DNA from 3 places in the Halalkalibacter kiskunsagensis genome. Region 1 is predicted to be linked to each of the others. Evidence: riboswitches for the same ligand, from Rfam matches in the RefSeq annotation. Region 1 holds a riboswitch; each other region holds the start of a gene.
What was found. A riboswitch is a leader RNA that binds a small molecule or an ion and turns the genes downstream of it on or off. The one in region 1 is predicted to bind S-adenosylmethionine.

Region 1 (6,847 bases):
AAGTGCACCGGTTGAAGTTAAAGTCCCTTCACCGCGTATTAAAGACTTTTCGATTAGGGAAGAGATTGATAGATTAAGATAAACATTTTCTTGCTTCATTAAATTGGCTAATTCTGATTGTAGGCTTATCGTTTTCATTGTCGCAAAATCCTTTCCTTATTAAATGAATTAATTACCACTTTTAATAAAACTTGTTTATTAGTATAACACATTAAGTTTAATAGTCTATACTATTAAAATTTTTTTTAAAATGTGATACTTTTTGATCCTTAATTAAGCTTCTTGAGAGAAACCAATAGGTGCCTATACTGTCATTGGTCCTTTATTTAAGTGGCTTTGTACGTTAAGTGGAAGAATGATGTGTGTATGTACAAATGACGTTCCTATTTCTCAAGTCTGTGCATACGATGTAGGTAAAGAAAGTAAAGGAGGCGTTTGTGTTGGACCAAGTATCGATGCTTGATCTAGCTACCGTTTCTGCAGTGGTTGCAGCTCTTGTAACTGTGATCGGAAATGCTTTTGGAGTTGAGAAGCGGTATCGAGCTCTTTTAGCGATAGGTATAGCCGGTATCCTTTGGTTTATCCCGAGAGAGTGGGGGGAACAAGTCTTAATGGCTTTGATAATCGGATTAACCGCTAGTGGTGTGTATAGTCAAGTTAAACCAAGAGACAATGAAAATGAACTGATGAGGATGCAAATAAAAGAAGACGTAAAACAGGAGCTAGAACGAGAGCAAGAGCGCATGCGTCGTGAGGAATTAAAACGTAAGCTTCAAGAAGATCCTAATCGAAGAAACGATGATACCCCCTATTAGATGCGAAAGGGGGACCATGAGCATACTTTCTAAAGCAATCGCACACACTAAAATGGTAAAGGAACAATGCTATTTGTCAGGGTGCTCAAAAGTATGTTACGTATATGGTGATCCTAAGAGAGTTCCTCTTTATTATGGAACAATTTAGAAGGAACAGTTGACAGTATACGACATGTGCGATATGATATGCGTCGAACGGATACTCTTATCCTGAGTAGGCGGAGGGACAGGCCCGAAGAAGCCCAGCAACCAACACTCGTAGCCATGAGTGAAAAGGTGCTAACCTGCAAGGCATTTGCCTTGAACGATAAGAGGCTAAAGGTAAACATTCAACCCTTTTCCTCTTTGGAAAAGGGTTTTTATCGTTTATACGTCTTTACAGGTAGGTATTTCCCATTCGGTGGGGCATGAGTGCCGTCTCAAAGAAAGACACATGCTAGTAAAGTAGCAGTGTTTAAAGGAGGAAATGATTAGTATGACAGAATTAAAAAGTAGACGTTTATTTACGTCAGAATCTGTAACGGAAGGGCATCCTGACAAAATTTGTGATCAAATTTCTGATGCGATTCTTGATGCGATTTTAGCAAATGATCCAAATGCGCGTGTTGCGTGCGAAACGTCAGTTACAACAGGACTTGTATTAGTAGCAGGAGAAATTACAACAAGTACGTATGTTGATATTCCAAAAATTGTTCGGGAAACAATCAAAGGAATTGGTTATACTCGTGCGAAATATGGTTTTGACTATGAAACGTGTGCTGTGCTCACTTCAATTGATGAACAGTCAGCAGATATTGCACAAGGGGTTGACAAAGCTCTTGAAGCACGTGAAGGCCAAATGACAGATGAAGAAATCGAAGCAATTGGTGCTGGTGACCAAGGTCTTATGTTTGGGTACGCTAACAATGAAACAAAAGAGCTTATGCCTCTACCTATTTCGTTAAGTCACAAAATTGCTCGTCGTTTAACAGAAGTACGAAAAGATGAAATTCTTCCTTACCTTCGCCCTGATGGAAAAACACAGGTTACGGTTGAGTATGATGAAGATGGCAAACCTGCACGTATTGATACAATTGTTATTTCTACTCAGCATCATCCAGAAGTATCGCTTGAGCAAATTCAACGTAACTTAAAAGAATATGTAATTAATCCAGTCGTTCCACAACAATTGATTGACGAGGATACGAAATATTTTATTAATCCAACTGGTCGTTTCGTAATTGGTGGACCTCAAGGGGATGCTGGTTTAACTGGACGTAAAATCATCGTGGATACATACGGTGGTTACGCACGTCACGGTGGCGGTGCGTTCTCTGGTAAGGATGCGACGAAAGTTGATCGCTCTGGTGCATACGCTGCACGATATGTTGCGAAAAACATTGTTGCTGCCGGTCTTGCTGATAAATGTGAAGTGCAGCTCGCTTATGCTATTGGCGTTGCTCGTCCGGTATCCATCTCAATTGATACGTTTGGAACAGGGAAAGTTTCAGAAGAGTCACTTGTTACGCTAGTTCGTGACAACTTTGACCTTCGTCCAGCAGGGATTATAAAAATGCTTGACCTTCGTCGTCCGATCTACAAGCAAACAGCAGCTTACGGTCACTTCGGTCGTACAGATGTGGAATTACCATGGGAGCAAACAAATAAGGCTGCTGCTTTAAAAGAGCAAGCTGGACTATAGGAACATAGAAGAGACAGTCTCATTTTGAGACTGTCTGTTTTTTTTGTAGAGAGTTTAGCTTGGCGGGAAGAAAGAAGGGGAGAGTTCGACTAAGAAGAATGAGCTTTGGGTTTATCTAAACTTGATTTTTACAATAAATGTAATTTCGTGCCGGGAACTAATCGGATAATTGCAGCTGTATACTTGATCCTTTACAAAAGGACATGCAAATAAAGCAAGTCCTTTTGTATGGAGTGTCCCTCTTCTGGTCAAAATGTAAGTAAGAGGGGGTGAGTAAGTTGGCACAAGATGTATTATGTGAAGTAAACAACTGTGTATATTGGGCTCAGGGCAATCAGTGTGATGCAGACAGAATTTATGTAGTAAGTCATACAGGCAAAGAAGCGGAAAAACAAGAAGAGACTGACTGTAAGACATTTGAACCTCAACATTAATTAGTTATAGAAAAGAGCGACGCACTCGCTCTTTTCTATTTCTATTATTGATAATAATAATCAATGTTATTCAAAATAGGCTAAAAATATTCTATTTGCTATTGTTCTCTTTCAATACTTGCTTATAATGTTGTCCTTTTTCAACATATTCACGTCGAATACGCGCCATGTCATCAAGATCTACTTGAGTTAAGTCGCGGATAACTTTAGCGGGCCTACCAAAAGCCATAGAGTGAGCAGGAATCTTTTTTCCCGGGGGGACAAGGCTGCCTGCTCCTATAAAAGCGCCTTCCCCAATCTCAGCTCCATCTAGAACGATTGATCCCATACCAATTAAGGCTTTTTTACGAATTGTACAACTATGTAACATGACTTGGTGACCGACCGTTACATCATCTTCAATAATTAGTGGGTATTTCGGGCTTTGATGAAGCATAGATTGATCTTGAATGTTAACGCGATCACCAATAATTGTAGGAGAAACATCTCCTCGAATAACTGTTTGAAACCAAATACTCGATTTTTCTCCAATTGTAACATCTCCAGAAATAGTCACACCATCCGCAATGAAGGCGCTAGGAGCAATGGAAGGAAATTTATCTTGATATTGATAAATCATGAAGTCACATCCTTTTCGTTTAGTAATAAAATCGCTATACTTATTTTAACGTATATTTGCAGGTCATGTCCTTTTTTCAAATTGATTTGCTAAGGAGGAACGCATTATGTGGAAATGGGAAGTGGCTGATCCAAGAGGTGTCGTTGTTGTTGTTCATGGTGCAGGAGAACACCATGGAAGATATCAATGGCTAGCGCAAAAATGGAATAGTCATGGTTTAGATGTTGTAATGGGGGATCTCCCCGGTCAAGGGAAAACAAGAGGGAAACGCGGGCATATCCAATCATTTAACCAATATTTAGATTCGGTGGAGGAGTGGATTGAGGAAGCTCGAATAAAAGGGTTGCCGGTCTTCTTACTAGGACATAGTATGGGTGGACTTGTTGTCATCCGTACGCTCATGGAGCGAAATAATGCGATGATCGAGGGAGTGATCTTATCTTCACCTTGCTTAGGCTTAAGCGAGCCACCAGCAAAAACAAAAGAGCTTGCTACGAAAATAATGCATCGAATCACACCTGCATTGAGTCAGAATTCAGGAATTCGCTCTGAATTGGTAACACGTAATGAAGACATACGTGAACAATATTTAAAAGATGAGTTACGTGTCAGTAAAGTTTCAGCAAGGTGGTATCAAGAGTTATCGAAAGCAATGCGTCTGGCTCACAGGTATCCGGAAAAATTTCCGAACATACCTCTCTTTGTTTTGCAATCTGGTGAGGACTATGTAGTAAATAAATATGATGTTAGGGATTGGTTCAATCAGTTAACTTTAACAGAGAAATATTATAAAGAGTGGGATGGGCTTTACCATGAAGTGTTTAACGAACCAGAAAGAGAAGATGTTTTCCGTCATGCTGTGGGATTTGTAAATTTATTGATCCCATAGTAACTGTCGATTTGTTGTCATTGTAAGTCACCTATGATTGTGCTAAGGTTCTTATTATGAAATTGACGAGGAGGAAAGCTGTTGAACGCTCCGACAAAACCAATCCCATTGCTGATGAATATTTACAAAGAAGTGATTCCGACGGTCCACAAATATTTCGATCCGTGGAAGCAGAAAGCGGCAACAATTCCCGACTCCGAGCTCAGAGCCCAAGCACTTGATTCCCTTGAAAAAAAAGAGTTTCATTGTGAAGGGGGAGGAGTTTACGGACTTGTGGCAAAAGACCGCTTTGATGACTTGATTCAGTTTATTATTGCTTATCAAATAGCTTGTGACTACCTTGATAATCTATGTGATCGAAGTCCATCTTTAGATCCTAATGATTTCCGTTTGCTTCATCAAGCTCTCCTAGATGCACTAACGCCAGGTGCAGAGTTAAAGAATTACTATCAATATAGGGCTGAACAAGAGGATGGTGGGTATCTACATGCCTTGGTAAAAACGTGCCAAGATATTCTTGTAACGTTTCCAGCTTTCGATAAGGTAAGAGCTGGAATGTTGGAACTAAGTGGATACTACGGTGACTTACAAGTACATAAACATGTGAAAAAAGAAGACCGGATCCCAAGACTTGAAAGTTGGTTTGAACTGCACCGTCATAAAGTGCCTGACATGACTTGGTATGAGTTTTCAGCTTGTGCAGGGTCGACTCTCGGTATTTATACACTAGCAACCTATGCAACGAAATCCGATCTAACCGAAGAAACGGCCAATATTTTAAAAGAAGGGTACTATCCATGGATTCAAGGTCTCCATATTCTGTTAGATTACTTTATTGATCAAGAAGAAGATATTGCAGATGATGAATTAAATTTCTTGTTTTATTATGAAAATGAAGAGGAAATGATCGAACGTTTTCGTTTATTTGTTGAGAAATCTGAAGAATTGATCTCTAGGTTACCAGATCCGAAATTTCATAAAATGATTATTCGAGGAATTATTGCGATTTATATATCTGATGAAAAAGTACAAAAAGACAAAGAGATGAAAAAGAAGTCCAAGAAGATGATTAAGATGGGTGGTTTACCAACACTTTTATTTTATCTAAATAGTTGGATGTATCGACGTGAACGTTAAATACCAAAAACGGGTAGTGTTTTTGGTAGAAGCGGAACTGCTGCTGTTTCGAACGACAAGTAGTGGGCAACCGTCGTTTGACGCACAGCTTCTGGAGCCGTTTCCACCCTTTTAGTAGCTATCATACTTCATTGAACGCTACTTGAATTTCATTTATTCTATTCCCTCTTAGAAAATTAAAGGTCTGCCCCTAAAGGCAGACCTTTTTCACTATGTTTTATGTAGTCGTTGTTTGGTAACCATCGACGAGCAAATCTAATTTCCCAGTATCAGGACAAATTACAAGACCATGAACAGGAACGTGCTTTGGAAGAAGTGGGTGGTGTTTAATCATCCTAACGCTGTGTTGAACATTGTCTTCAACTTTGTCAAAGCCAGTTAAAAATGATTTAATGTCAACTCCTGAAAATTCAAGAGTTTCAATAGTCTTCATATCAACGCCGTTTGCTTCAGCTTTTTTTAAGACTGATGAAGCCTCTAGCCCAGTCATCCCACAGCCATGGTGCCCAACAACCATTACCTCATCAGCTTGTAATTCATAAATCCCCACTAAAATACTACGCATAATGCTTCCGAATGGATGAGAGATGACCGCTCCTGCATTTTTTATGATCTTAGCATCTCCATTTTTTACATTTAATGCTGCAGGCAGCAATTCTAATAATCGTGTATCCATACATGTTAAGATGACTACTCTTTTATTAGGAAATTTAGTTGTTTGAAACCTCTCATAGTGTTTTGACGTAACAAATTGTTCGTTATGGTCCAATATTGAACTAAGTAATGACATGAGTCATAATCTCTCCTCTTTAAATTCTTTATTTTATCTCTAAAAGGGTTTGTTCTCTCCTTACTCGAACGATATAACATGTGAGGCGTTGATGCTAACGATTTGCCAATTGCTATTCTCCCTTTTGTTGTTTCGTTTATTTTATCTTTTTTCTAGCACAACTACAAATGGGGGATGATTTGCTTGATTTATAAATTCATATTTCAGGACATGAGCATGGCGTTGATCAATTTGTTCGACAAAGGAAAGGACACTGTTCTTTTCGACTTTGCCTTCTTCGTGGCCATGGTAGATAACAAGGACAATTGTTCCGCCTTTTGGCATCATATCAAGCAATGCACTAACGGCTGCTAGAGTAGAGGTTGATTTGGTGACAATGGATTTGTCACCACCTGGCAAATATCCTAGGTTGAAAATGGCTGCTTTTAAATTGCTTATCTTATCTAGTGGGATAAAAGAACGCACTTCCTCATGACCCGAAT
Region 2 (6,847 bases), on a different contig from region 1:
ATGTTCCCACTAACGGCAACAATCCCATCAATTTCACCTACAATAATTGCTAGTTGGAAGTCATAAATTCAAGCAACATCCATTGCTTTTATTTAACCTTGAATAGTAGATGTATCTTCTTCTAATAAGCATATTGACTATATTGGTTTTGATTTTGAATATCAAATCCCATTTGTCTTAAAAGCTGTTGAGCAGAAGACATACTTTGTTCAGTTTGTTGTTGCCAACTAATAACGTTTTGAATAAAGGGTTTAAATTCATTAGGGGCGTTGTCTCTCATGACGTGTAACCATCTCATTACTTCTTGATCTTCTCTAAGCGCACTGTTGACACATGAAATCAACGTATTAATAATTGAATCATGATATTCACCATTTTGTAATCGTTGTGCAGAACCTACCGCTGTTACTCGGTGGTAAGAAGCGGGAACAAGGTGCTCATGCATTTCGGGATTTCCTTTTAGGTTTTGTGTAGTTGGAATGTGAAATAATTGTGTACTCATTGAACAAACCATTTTTTCTGCGTATAAACTTTGGTCTAAAAGCTCTATAACAGAAGACCAATCTTGGCGATAATAATACATACATTCACCCACTTATTATGAAATTACGATATCATATGTTAGTTAGTGATATTTGCTGCAAGGGGATTTTGCTACAAATCTCTCATATCTATAAAAAGATGTTTTCTATACAGGGAAGGGATATTTCCCAATAACTGTTTTTAGATAGCGTAGAAAAATAGTTAAAAGAAGCCAGGGAATATGTGCTCCTCATAACTATAAAGTGAAATCCTATTATTTTAAGGGGTTATATTTTGAAGCGAACCGGTTAGAAGCTTTATCAGTGAAGATACTTGTGACGATACTAATGAAGGCACTTCCGATTATATCAGATGGAAAATGATGTCCTACCCAAATGCGTGAAAACCCCGTTAACATGGATAGCCCCAACATGATCGACCCGAGAATACGTTCCCGTAGAAAAATCGAAGTAGCTATAGCAAACACAAGCAGTGTATGTTTACTTGGAAAAGAAGAGTCTGTCTTTGAAGGAATAAGAATGCCTACACGGTGTTTCACAAAAGGGCGGGGTTTAAAATACACCAGCCTAATCAACCTATTGATGAACAAGGTAAATACTGCAGATTTAATTGCAGATAGTGCCACTTTTCTGTGTGAATTTTGAAACAACATTAGAATTAAAACAAATATAAATATATAGCGAACCTTGTTTGAAAAAAATATCATTAGTATATCTAATAAAGAATTTCTTCCTGCCAACTGATTGACCTCTCTAAATAGTTTGTAGTCCATTAACTAGTCCCCCTTTATACTGTCGAAGCATATTATTCCCTTTGTAATAAGAAACATGTAGGACACGGAAATGAGAGGGAAGTTAGCACGTAGTGAATTGATATTTTCCTTCATAATTTATTATTATTTTTGCATACTAAAAAATGAACAGTGGGTTTCTTAAGTGAAATTTTAATAAGGATGAAAGGGGTGACTTACATTACTACTTCCAATAAACCAGTTATTATGGTAATGCTTGATACATTGATGGATAAACCGTTACAGCTTGCGTTAAAAGAGGAAACCTTACCTGCTTTTACATACTTTATGGAACATGGGACATATTATTCAAGCGTTGTTGCTCCTTTCCCTACAATGTCAGTAAATGTGGAAAGCACATTGCTCACAGGACATTATTCAGATCAACATGGAATCCCTGCGCTTACATGGTATAGCGAAAAAGAAAATAGGATCATTAATTATGGGACGCACCTAATTGATCAAATGAAACTTGGACTTAGTAAATGCTTGAAAGATACTCTTTACCGATTAAATAATGAACATTTAAATACAAAAGTGAAAACAATTCATGAGGAGTTAAACGAGCAAGGGAAAAAAACTGCTTCTATCAATCCGCTTGTAAACAGAGGGAACGTTCCGCACCAATTAACCATTCCTAGTTTTATCCGGTTCTTCGTTACTATTGATAAGCATATTGAAACGCAGACTGCCACAAAGTATGTCTATGGTCGCTTATCTAGGCTGGATCCTAATGGGAAATACAGCAGTGTTTGGCATAAATATGGTTTTAATAATAAATTCTCCGCTCAAGAATTTACTCATTTAGTCAATAATCATGATATTCCTGATTTTTCCCTAGTCTATCTCCCTGATCATGATAAGAACGTTCATAAACGTGGACCTATGGATACGAAGGGGATTAAGGAAATGGATAAAAACTTACAGACGATGTTGGACTCCTTTCCGACATGGGAAGAGGCACTTGATAATTATATTTGGATTTTGATTGGAGATAATGGTCAATCGGGCATAAAGGATGACAAATCACAAGCCTTTGTTGACCTAAGGAAATTATTACAGCCATTAAAGGTTACAAAATTGAGTAAGGGTGTGCGAAAAGAAGATCAAGTAGTGTTAGCAAACAATTTGAGGTCATGTTTTATCTATTCATTAAATACAGACGATGTACCACTAACAGAGATTGTCGAGAAATTGAAAACAGAGGAACGCCTCGATATGATCTCCTGGAAGATAGATCAATGGATTCATGTTGCTGCGGGTGACAAAAAAGAAAGCTTTCAATTTAAAGAAGGTGGACAAGTAAAGGATGAATTCGATCAAACTTGGGAGATTAGGGGAGATCATTCTATTCTTGATTTAACTATAACGGGAAACGATGTCACTTTCGGTGATTTTCCTGATGCTCTAAAAAGGCTTCATAGCACTCTTCATTCTCATGAAGGAGACTTTGTAGTTATATCAGCAAAACCAGGGTATGAGTTAAGAGGGGAAGTTACTCCTTCTCATGCGGGAGGCGCTAGTCATGGAGGATTTCATAAAAATGATTCTTTGATTCCGATGCTGGTTACAGGGACAGAAACGACACCTGATTTTTTCCGTATGGTCGACTTGAAAAAGTGGATTTTAGACCTTACTAGTTCATAACTTAGCAATCAAAATAAATAACTATTAGGAACAAGAAAGAGCCAACAAAAAGGCAACTTTTATCATTATTTTTAAAATATTACTTGAATTTTAGCTAAGTGGTTGATAAGATTAGTATCAATAAAGTTGTTAAAGAATAAAAAATTAAATAGCGATAAACTTCTTATCCAGAGTGGTAGAGGGACAGGCCCTATGAAACCCGGCAACCATCAAGTCAAAATATTGACTTGAACGGTGCTAATTCCTGCAAAGGTGTTAACCTTTGAAAGATGAGAGCAATGTATTTAATCATACTAACCTCTCTTTAAATTAAAGAGAGGTTTTTTTGAATGGATGAGAGGCTTATCGCTCAGGAGGAGCGATAATAATGGAAAAAGCAGTGTTTGGTGCAAGTGAATTTTTCAGTCAAAAAGCGTTTATTACAGTTTTTCGTGGTATTGAATATGTTCAAATAGGGCATTTAAAACGGGCCAATGTAGATCTAGTAGAAATATGGTTTGATCCTTGGAAAGTATCCTATAACGAATTATTAGATTTGTTTTTTGACTTGCATGACCCAACAATTAGAGAAGGTCAGCAAGTTAAAAATCAATCATTCATTTTCTTTTCTACTATTAATCAATTAACTATAGCTAAACAAAAGAAAAACGAACTAAAACATATTTTAAAAGATGAAATTATTACAGAAATTACCCCAGTATGGGAACATATTAATAGCTTGGAAGAGATCCAACGAATATCTTAATTAAACTTCACATGAAAGAATATTTAAGTTAACTGTGAAGCATTACACGACGAGTAATCTTGTTCAGTTGGAAAGAACGGAATATTGCTGTAATTCAGAATGTGTGTTACGCTTTGAAAGGAAAAATTATGAAAATTAATAGGGGAGCTATGAGGCTGGCTGAGAGGATATCCCGATGAAGATATCGACCCTTTAAACCTGATCTGGGTAATGCCAGCGGAGGGATGTTTATTAGAATTACATGTGAAATGTAAGTCTACACGCCTCTGTGGTGTGTAGGTTTTTTTTTGCGAAAGGAGGTAAACATGGTTTCTTTACGTCAGTTTGTCCGTTCAGCTGCACCTGCGATCAGCGCTATTTTAATTTTTCTCGTGTTATGGGAAGTGGTTGTTAGGTTTTGGGAGATTGAAAACTGGATTTTACCAGCTCCCAGTTTGATTGTTCATACGTTGTTTCAAACGTGGCACCTATTACCGGAACATATTTGGATGACTACGAAAGAGGCGGTGCTTGGATTTTTATTAGGGATTGCAGTTGCGTTAGTGATGGCTTTTATATTAGATATCTCACCGTTTTTACGTAAAAGTTTTTATCCAATTCTCTTATTTTCGCAAACGATTCCTATTATTGCGATTGCACCTTTGCTAATTATTTGGTTTGGGTACGGAATCCTCCCTAAGGTGCTTGTCGTAGCTTTAGTGACTTTTTTTCCGGTTGTCGTTAGTGTAGTTGAGGGGCTGCAATCAAGTGATCGGGATATGATTCGGCTTGTTAGGTCAATGGGAGGGTCATTTTGGCAGGTATTTTATTCTGTTCGATTCCCACACGCGCTTCCTAATCTATTTACAGGGTTGAGAATCGGAGCGACTTATAGTGTGTTAGCAGCTGTTATTTCAGAGTGGGTTGGTGCAAGTTCTGGGTTAGGAATTTATTTAATAAAAGCTCAAAGCTCGTTTGCAACAGACAAAGTCTTCGTTGTTATTGTGATAATTTCACTATTAAGCTGCCTCTTATTTTTAGTTGTTGTTATCCTAGGTAGAGTTATGATGCCGTGGAAACATAAGTCTCACAAATATAAAAAATGAATTAAGGAGAGAATTCGATGTTAAAGAAAGTAAGTACCTTTTTGTTATTGATTATCATGCTCGTTTTAGTTGGTTGTAATCAAGTAGAAGAGCCGAATCAAAGTGAAGAAGTGGAGTCGGAAATCGAATCAGAAGCTGGGGGAGAGGTGCCGGTTGAATCTTCAGAATTAGTTGAAGCAACCTTTATGTTAGATTGGGTACCAAACACGAATCATACCGGTATTTATGTCGCCAAAGAAAAAGGGTTCTTTGAAGAAGAAGGAATTGATTTAACGATTATCGAACCGGCGATGGAAGGTGCTGTACCAATTGTTGCGGCAGGACAAGCCGATTTTGGGGTCGGATCCCAAACTGGTGTGACCATTGCTAGATCAAAAGATATTCCAGTCGTTTCGATCGCTGCTGTGATTCAGGAGCATACTTCTGGCTTTGCTTCTCCAGTTGAAAAAAAGATTACATCACCAGAGGATTTTGAAGGGAAAACATATGGCGGTTTTGGAGGTGCTGAGGAAGAGGCGATTTTGAACACTGTTTTAAATCAGCATCATGTTGATCCTTCTTCGGTAGAAAATGTCATTGTTGGATCAGCTGATTTTTTTGCAAATACGAAGAGAGACATTGATTTTCAATGGATTTTTTATGGTTGGACAGGAATTGAAGCGGAAATTCGCGGTGAAGACATTAATATGATTTATCTTAAAGATATTGATCCTGTCTTTAACTATTATTCTCCTGTTATTTTTAGCAGCGATGCTGTAATTAAAGAGAAGCCTGAACTCGTTGAAAAATTTGTAAGAGCTATGTCAAAAGGATATGAATTTGCGATAGAACAACCAGATGAAGCAGCGGAGATTTTAATTGCTGCTACCCCGGAAACAGATGAAGAACTTATTCGTGCGTCACAAAATTGGCTAAGCCCGCGTTATCAAGGGGGGGCAGAAAAGTGGGGCATTCAAAGTGAAGACATTTGGGATAATTTTTCCTCTTGGATGCTTGAGGCTGGACTAATTGAAATAGAAGTATCGACTGAAGAAGCGATGACAAATAAATTCTTACCTTAATGAGAAATTAGGAGTGTATATGGAACTAAGCATTCGCAATCTGCAGCATTCGTTTGGCGGGGAACCCGTTATTAAAGGAATAAACCTGTATCTTCAAAAAGGAGAGTTTGTTTCATTAATTGGACCAAGTGGCTGTGGCAAAAGTACATTATTTAATTTAATTACGGGCCTTGATATTCCGCATGAGGGAGAAATTTCACTAGATGGTCAGAATATAATTGGGAAACGTGGTTATAGCAGTTACATGATGCAAAAGGACTTATTATTCCCATGGAAAACCGTGCTAGAAAATGTTCTTTTAGGTCCAATGATAACGAAGCAACAAACAGAACAAGTTAAGGAAGAGGCGCTTTCTCTTTTTCCGCTGTTTGGATTAGAAGGATATGAGCATTCTTATCCGGACGTCTTGTCGGGAGGAATGAAACAAAGAGCTGCGTTGCTACGAACCTTTTTGCATAAAAAAGAACTATTGTTATTAGATGAACCTTTTGGCGCTCTGGATGCGTTAACTCGTGAGAAAATGCATAGTTGGCTGTTGCAAATATGGAGGAAAATGCAACGAACCGTCTTATTTATCACACATAGTATTGATGAAGCGATATTCTTATCAGACCGTATTTATGTGCTAGCCCCTCGTCCAACAGAGGTCATTCTAGAAGAGAAGGTGACATTGTCTCGGCCAAGGAAAACAGAAATGAAGGTCTCTCCCGAATTTTTAGAGTTGAAAGGCCGATTAATGAACGCATTATACGAAATGAACGAATGAAAGCTATTTAACTTATAAGTTTTGGGAATAGATTATTAAAGAGAGGATGAATGAAATGAAATTTTCAGAACAACTTCGAAAAAAGGCAGATTCCATTTGGAATGCAAGCTTTGAACATCCGTTTGTTAGAGGAGTAGCTGATGGGTCATTACCAATTGAGTGTTTTACATATTATGTACAGCAAGATTCCTTTTACCTTTCCAGGTTTGC
Region 3 (6,847 bases), on a different contig from region 1:
ACAACGAGCACACCTTTCCCTTGTGCATCTTCGTTTGCTGCAACTCTGACAGAAGCGATTAAATTATGAGGACCGTCAGCGCCGAGTTCGTTACTTGAACGCATAGCTCCAGTAAGAATAACGGGAATATTCCAATCAAGCAAAAGGTCAAGTAAATAAGCTGTTTCCTCAAGTGTATCTGTTCCATGTGTGACAACAATCCCATCTAATTGATCTTCTTTTACTCTTTCTTTCAAACGTTCTGCCAAATCAATCATTAAACTAGGGGTCATATGCGGTGACGGAATATTCAAATAATCGTCAACGATAACAGAGGCGATGCTTGATAGCGATTCGATAGTGGAATATAATGGGTTTATTAAGTTTGGTTGAACGGCTCCTTGCTCATTTTCTTGCATGGCAATTGTGCCGCCTGTATGTAACACAAGAATTCTTTTCAATATATACACCTCGATTTTTATTTATGGCATAATATCATACAATACCAGCTTAGTTATCAATTTTAAAGAGTAAAGCACTGGGAAAGGAAGAGCAAGTTGTTTGCAATTGTGACAGCAGCAATCGCTCCAGGAATGGCATTATTATCTTATTTTTACTTACGTAACCATTATAACACGAGTACAATAACCCTAGTATTTCGAACTTTTTTAATAGGGGTTCTGCTCGTTTTTCCAGTAATGGTTTTGCAATATGCATTTACGACGGAAGGATATTTTATTAATCCGTTCTCAAGGGCATTTATTTTGTATGGATTTGTTGAAGAGTTTTTTAAGTGGTTTCTCCTGTGGATTTTTGCGTATCAACATGCAACTTTTGCGAGACGCTATGACGGAATAGTATTTGGTGCTTCGCTTTCTTTAGGGTTTGCTACGTTAGAAAATGTATTTTACTTAATTGCTAATGGACTTGAGACAGCGTTTGGTCGAGCATTACTTCCAGTTTCTAGCCATGCTCTGTATGGTGTCATAATGGGGTATTATTTAGGGAGAGCTAAGATAGAAGAACAACATCGAGTGAAACATTTGACGTTATCCCTTTGTTTTCCTATCATATTACATGGAGTATATGACTCTATTTTGATTGTATTTGATATGTATTTCTTAATTGGGTTAATTCCATTTATGTTGATACTATGGTGGGTAGCCTTAAATAAGGTCAAAAGAGCTCACCAACTAGATGAGTAATGGATATTTTTATTTGAGTAAAGGGTGATAATCATGGCAGAAGGACGTTATCGAATTGTTATTCGTTGTCCGGTTTGTAAAGAGAAATATATTTTACGTGGGAGACGAAATGAAAATGGAGAGTATGAGACAGGGTTTAAACGTTGCGTTTGCGGGAACGAAGAAAATTTAAATGTTGATGCAACATTAGAATAACGTTGCAGCTTTTCAAATCTAGAAATTTTCACTTGCAAAATTGTATGAATTGTTGTAATTTTGATTCAACGCAAAAAAAATTAATTTGAATTTCTTATCAAGAGAGACGGAGGGACTGGCCCTAGGATGTCTCAGCAACCAGCCTTTTTAAGGTCAGGTGCTAATTCCATCAAGCTTATTCGCTTGAGAGATAAGAAGAAGTGAATGATTTTGTAAAAAACACCTTCTTCTTATTTTTTGTGAAGGTGTTTTTTTTGTAATACAAATCAGATGATTAATAGCTCAATCAGCGACTACGAGTGCGAGAAAATCTAGAATTGATTGAAATATTGGAGGTAAGAAAGATGAACCGAGAAAAACTAGAAACGATTTTAGTTCAAATAGGAAACAGGTCCGAGGATCCGACTGGGACAATCAATACGCCTGTTTATTTTTCTACTGCATATAGACATACTGGGATTGGTGAGTCAACTGGTTACGACTATGCTCGTACTGGAAATCCAACAAGGGAAGTAGTTGAAAATGCGATAGCTCAATTAGAAGAGGGTGATAGAGGATTTGCCTGTAGCTCAGGAATGGCTGCCATTCAAACAGTGCTATCTCTTTTTGAACAAGGTGATGAGATATTGGCATCTCAAGATTTATATGGAGGGACGTACCGACTATTTGAGCAAGGGTGGAATCGCTGGGGGTTAACATTTTCCTTTGCTGATCCGAGGAAACTTGATCAATTTGAAAATTGTATCACCGAAAAAACGAAAGCTTTGTTTATTGAAACACCAACGAATCCGCTAATGCAAGAAGCTTCCATTCCAGACTTGGTTGAAATTGCAAAGAAACACGGACTGCTATTAATCGTCGATAATACATTTTACACACCTTTGTTACAACAACCACTTGTTGATGGAGCCGATATCGTAATTCATAGTGCTTCGAAGTATTTAGGTGGACATAACGATGTGATCGCTGGACTAATTGTTGCAAAAGGAAAAGAATTATGCGAACGAATTGGATATTATCATAATGGAATTGGAGCTATTTTATCTGCGTTTGATTCATATCTCTTAACTCGTGGAATGAAAACACTTGCGATTCGTATGGATAAACATGAAGAAAATGCAAAAGCGATCGTTACATACTTAAATGAGCAAGAATGTGTAACGGATGTCCTATATCCAGGTAAGGGAGGAATGGTTTCATTTCGGATTTTGCATGAACAATGGGTGAACCCGTTTTTGCAGCAATTGAAGCTCGTATCTTTTGCAGAAAGTTTAGGAGGCGTTGAAAGCTTGATGACGTATCCTGCTACGCAAACACATATGGATATTCCTGAAGATATTCGGATTGCAAATGGAGTCTGTAATCGCCTATTGCGGTTTTCTGTAGGGATAGAAAGGGCTGAAGATTTAATTGCAGACCTTGACCAAGCATTCCGGTATGTTAAAGAGGGGGGGAGCAAATGAAATTACTAGATCAATTAGCTCGGCAAGTTTTAATTGGGGATGGAGCAATGGGGACCTTGCTGTATGAGCAAGGAGTTGATCAGTGCTTTGAAGAGGTGAATTTAACTGATCCAGATAAAATTTTGAATGCTCATAGAAAATATGTTGAAGCTGGTGCGGATGTAGTACAAACTAATACATATGCAGCTAATCAACTAAAACTTGAGAAGTACGGTCTTGATCAACATGTTCGGACAATTAATCAGACGGCAGTAAACATAGCTAGACAAGCAGCGAAAATGAAAGCTTATGTTGTCGGGACAGTTGGGGGAATCAGAAGGTTTCAGCTTGAAGAGTGGAGCTTACGCGAAATTGAGGTTGCTTTTTCGGAGCAAATGAATGAATTATTAACTGCGGGTGTCGATGGGTTGTTACTTGAAACAATCTATGATTTAGAGGAAGCAAAAATGGCAACAAGTTTGGCCCGAAAGCTAACGAATTTACCGATTATTGTCAACCTTTCAATTGGTGAAGTTGGCGTAATGAACGGTGGGGTAGCTGTCTCTGACGCTTTTAATCAACTTATAGCACTTGGAGCAAATGTTGTTGGACTGAATTGTCGAACTGGTCCATTTCATATGCTTCGATCGTTTGAAACAATCCCTTTGCCAAAGGATGCATTTTTATCAGCTTACCCAAATGCAAGTTTACCTGATTACCGTGATGGGCGTGTGTTCTATCAATCGAATGCTGATTATTTCCAAGCAATGGGTGAACAATTTATTAATCAAGGTGTACGGTTGTTAGGGGGCTGTTGCGGGACGACACCAGAGCATATTGAGGCATTTGCAAAAGTGAAATCTGTAACGAAACCAGTCACAAGTAAAACAATTAGGCCGATTGTTGGAGTGAGAGAAGCGATTCACATTCCTCGGAAGCAAACGCCGTTACCAGAAATTGTGAAAGAACGTACATCTGTTATTGTCGAGTTAGATCCACCCAAAAAACTAAGCACTCAACGATTTATGGAGGGCGCAAAGGCGCTTAAAATGGCTGGGGTTGATGCTGTGACAATGGCCGACAATTCACTTGCTTCACCTAGAGTCGATAATCTAGCACTTGGCGCAATGGTAAAAGAGCAACTAGGAGTCAGACCGCTTGTACATGTTACGTGTCGTGATCGTAATTTAATTGGGTTGCAATCTCATTTAATGGGTCTGAACGCGTTAGGGATTGACGATGTCCTAGCCATTACAGGGGATCCAACTAAAATTGGTGACTTTCCTGGTGCGACCTCTGTGTATGATGTCAGTTCGTTTCAACTCATTTCATTTATTAAACAATTGAATGAAGGCATTTCGTTTTCAGGGAAAGAACTTGGACAAAAAGCAAATTTCTCTGTCGGTGCCGCGTTTAACCCGAATGTTAGACATCTTGACAAAGCGGTTAAACGGATGGTGAAAAAGGTTGAGAGTGGTGCTGATTATTTTATGACGCAACCTATTTATAGTGTGGAACAAATTGAGGCATTAGCAAGTGAAACAAAGCACGTAAAAGAGCCTATCTATATTGGGATTATGCCATTAACAGGTACTCGAAATGCCGAATTTCTTCACAATGAAGTGCCTGGCATTAAGCTGACCGATGATATCCGCCGTGCTATGGCGGCTTGTGGAGAGAATAAAGAAGCATCAACAGCTGAAGGGATTAACATTGCGAAGTCGTTAATTGATTCAGCCCTTACGTACTTTAATGGAATTTATTTGATTACTCCATTTTTGCGCTATGAAATGACCGTGGAGTTAACACAATATATTGAAGGAAAAAAGCTTATACTACAAGGAAGATCATGATTAGTAGTAAGCACGCGGAAAGTAGAAAGGACGGACATATGGTTAAGTCTTTGTTTGAACAACAGCTTGAAAAAAAGATTCTTATTTTAGATGGTGCAATGGGAACAATGTTACAGCAAGCCAATTTAACAGCTGAAGATTTTGGTGGAGAAGAGTATGAGGGCTGTAACGAGTATTTAAATGAAACAGCTCCTCATGTTATTGAAAAGATTCACCGAGCTTATCTAGAAGCAGGTGCAGACATCATTGAAACGAATACATTCGGGTCAACTGATATCGTCTTAGATGATTATGATCTAGGATATAAGGCGGAAGAATTGAGCCGTCTCGCTACGGCAATTGCTAAAAAGGTTGCTGACGAATTCTCAACTCCTGAGTGGCCGAGGTTTGTTGCTGGAGCAATGGGACCAACAACCAAATCCTTGTCTGTAACTGGAGGAACGACATTTGAGAAACTGTGTGAGTCCTATCATGAGCAAGCGCGTGGGATCATCCGTGGCGGCGCTGATGTGATGTTGCTTGAAACGAGTCAAGATATGCGTAACGTTAAGGCAGGGTACATTGGAATTGAACGTGCATTTAATGAGCTTAATGTAAAGTTGCCTATATTTATTTCAGGTACCATTGAACCGATGGGTACAACGCTCGCTGGTCAGAACATTGAAGCGTTCTATTTATCGTTAGAGCATATGAACCCAGCAGTAGTCGGATTAAATTGTGCAACCGGGCCAGAGTTTATGCGTGATCATATTCGCTCATTATCAGAACTAGCAACGACGTATGTGAGTTGTTATCCGAATGCTGGTTTGCCTGATGAAGAGGGGCATTATCATGAATCTCCGGAATCATTAGCGACTAAACTGCGTGGCTTTGCAGAAAAAGGTTGGTTAAATGTAGTAGGAGGATGTTGTGGGACAACACCTGATCACACTCGTGCAATGGTAGAAGCAACAAAAGAATTTCAACCGAGAACGTTTAATGAGTCGCACCCTCATGCTGTGTCTGGTATTGAACCACTTATTTATGATGACAGTATGCGTCCGTTATTTGTCGGTGAACGGACAAATGTCATTGGTTCTAGGAAATTCAAGCGATTAATTGCTGAAGGAAAGTTTGAAGAAGCATCAGAGATTGCTAGGGCTCAAGTAAAAAAGGGTGCCCATGTTATTGATGCATGTCTAGCAGACCCTGATCGTGAGGAAATTGAAGATATGGAAAACTTTCTTCAGTTTGTCGTTAATAAAGTGAAAGTTCCATTAATGATCGATTCAACGGATGAAGTGGTGATTGAAAAAGCCTTGACCTATTCACAAGGGAAAGCGATTATTAATTCGATTAATTTAGAAGATGGAGAAGAGCGCTTTGAAGCTGTTATCCCTATTGTAAAAAAATACGGGGCAGCTGTCGTTGTCGGAACGATTGATGAGGAAGGAATGGCTGTAACAGCTGAGAAGAAATTGGCAGTTGCAAAGCGTTCTCATGACTTACTTGTCAATAAATATGGACTTAAATCTGAAGATATCATCTTTGATCCACTTGTATTTCCAGTTGGAACAGGAGATGAACAATATATTGGATCAGCCAATGCAACAGTTGAGGGAATTAAACTTATTAAAGAAGCTCTTCCGAAATGTTTAACCATTTTAGGAGTAAGTAATGTGTCGTTTGGGTTACCACCAGTTGGTCGTGAAGTGTTAAATGCCGTGTACCTCTACCACTGTACGCAAGCAGGTCTTGATTATGCAATTGTTAATACGGAGAAATTAGAAAGATATGCATCTATTTCAGATGAAGAGAAAGCAATGGCTAGCAAGCTATTATTTGACACAACAGATGAAACACTTGCTAAGTTTACCGCCTTTTATCGAGGGAAAAAAGCGGAGAAAAAAGTTGATAATTCAAACTTGACACTTGAAGAGCGCCTTGCTTCCTATATTGTTGAGGGGACAAAAGAAGGGCTTTTAAAAGATTTAGATAAAGCACTCTCTACGTATTCTGATCCATTAGACATTATCAATGGACCTTTAATGGTAGGGATGGACGAGGTTGGTAGATTATTTAATAATAATGAACTAATTGTTGCAGAAGTGTTGCAAAGTGCAGAGGTAATGAAAGCATCTGTTGCCCACCTTGAACCACATATGGAGCAAAAAGAAGATGATAATGGAAAAGG

Region 2: another riboswitch for S-adenosylmethionine. It lies ahead of SLH51_RS18995 (peptide-methionine (S)-S-oxide reductase); the one in region 1 lies ahead of metK (methionine adenosyltransferase).
Region 3: another riboswitch for S-adenosylmethionine. It lies ahead of SLH51_RS10885 (methionine biosynthesis PLP-dependent protein); the one in region 1 lies ahead of metK (methionine adenosyltransferase).

What each region holds. Positions count from the first base shown of each region.
Region 1 is NZ_JAXBLX010000008.1:105,438-112,284, reverse strand. It holds gene pckA (phosphoenolpyruvate carboxykinase (ATP)) at 1-138, opposite strand, end outside; gene SLH51_RS06645 (hypothetical protein) at 441-815, shown strand; SAM riboswitch class I at 1,018-1,129, shown strand; gene metK (methionine adenosyltransferase) at 1,291-2,496, shown strand; gene SLH51_RS06635 (DUF1540 domain-containing protein) at 2,775-2,930, shown strand; gene SLH51_RS06630 (gamma carbonic anhydrase) at 3,022-3,549, opposite strand; gene SLH51_RS06625 (alpha/beta hydrolase) at 3,656-4,438, shown strand; gene SLH51_RS06620 (tetraprenyl-beta-curcumene synthase family protein) at 4,520-5,575, shown strand; gene SLH51_RS06615 (hypothetical protein) at 5,572-5,700, opposite strand; gene SLH51_RS06610 (beta-class carbonic anhydrase) at 5,793-6,365, opposite strand; gene mnmM (tRNA 5-(aminomethyl)-2-thiouridylate-methyltransferase MnmM) at 6,507-6,847, opposite strand, start outside.
Region 2 is NZ_JAXBLX010000040.1:15,428-22,274, reverse strand. It holds gene SLH51_RS19010 (hypothetical protein) at 122-583, opposite strand; gene SLH51_RS19005 (undecaprenyl-diphosphatase) at 797-1,315, opposite strand; gene SLH51_RS19000 (alkaline phosphatase family protein) at 1,496-2,980, shown strand; SAM riboswitch class I at 3,141-3,256, shown strand; gene SLH51_RS18995 (peptide-methionine (S)-S-oxide reductase) at 3,348-3,725, shown strand; TPP riboswitch at 3,856-3,968, shown strand; gene SLH51_RS18990 (ABC transporter permease) at 4,031-4,810, shown strand; gene SLH51_RS18985 (ABC transporter substrate-binding protein) at 4,828-5,871, shown strand; gene SLH51_RS18980 (ABC transporter ATP-binding protein) at 5,891-6,637, shown strand; gene tenA (thiaminase II) at 6,693-6,847, shown strand, end outside.
Region 3 is NZ_JAXBLX010000015.1:105,999-112,845, forward strand. It holds gene SLH51_RS10870 (asparaginase) at 1-440, opposite strand, end outside; gene prsW (glutamic-type intramembrane protease PrsW) at 537-1,184, shown strand; gene SLH51_RS10880 (hypothetical protein) at 1,218-1,379, shown strand; SAM riboswitch class I at 1,471-1,576, shown strand; gene SLH51_RS10885 (methionine biosynthesis PLP-dependent protein) at 1,724-2,842, shown strand; gene SLH51_RS10890 (bifunctional homocysteine S-methyltransferase/methylenetetrahydrofolate reductase) at 2,839-4,674, shown strand; gene metH (methionine synthase) at 4,713-6,847, shown strand, end outside.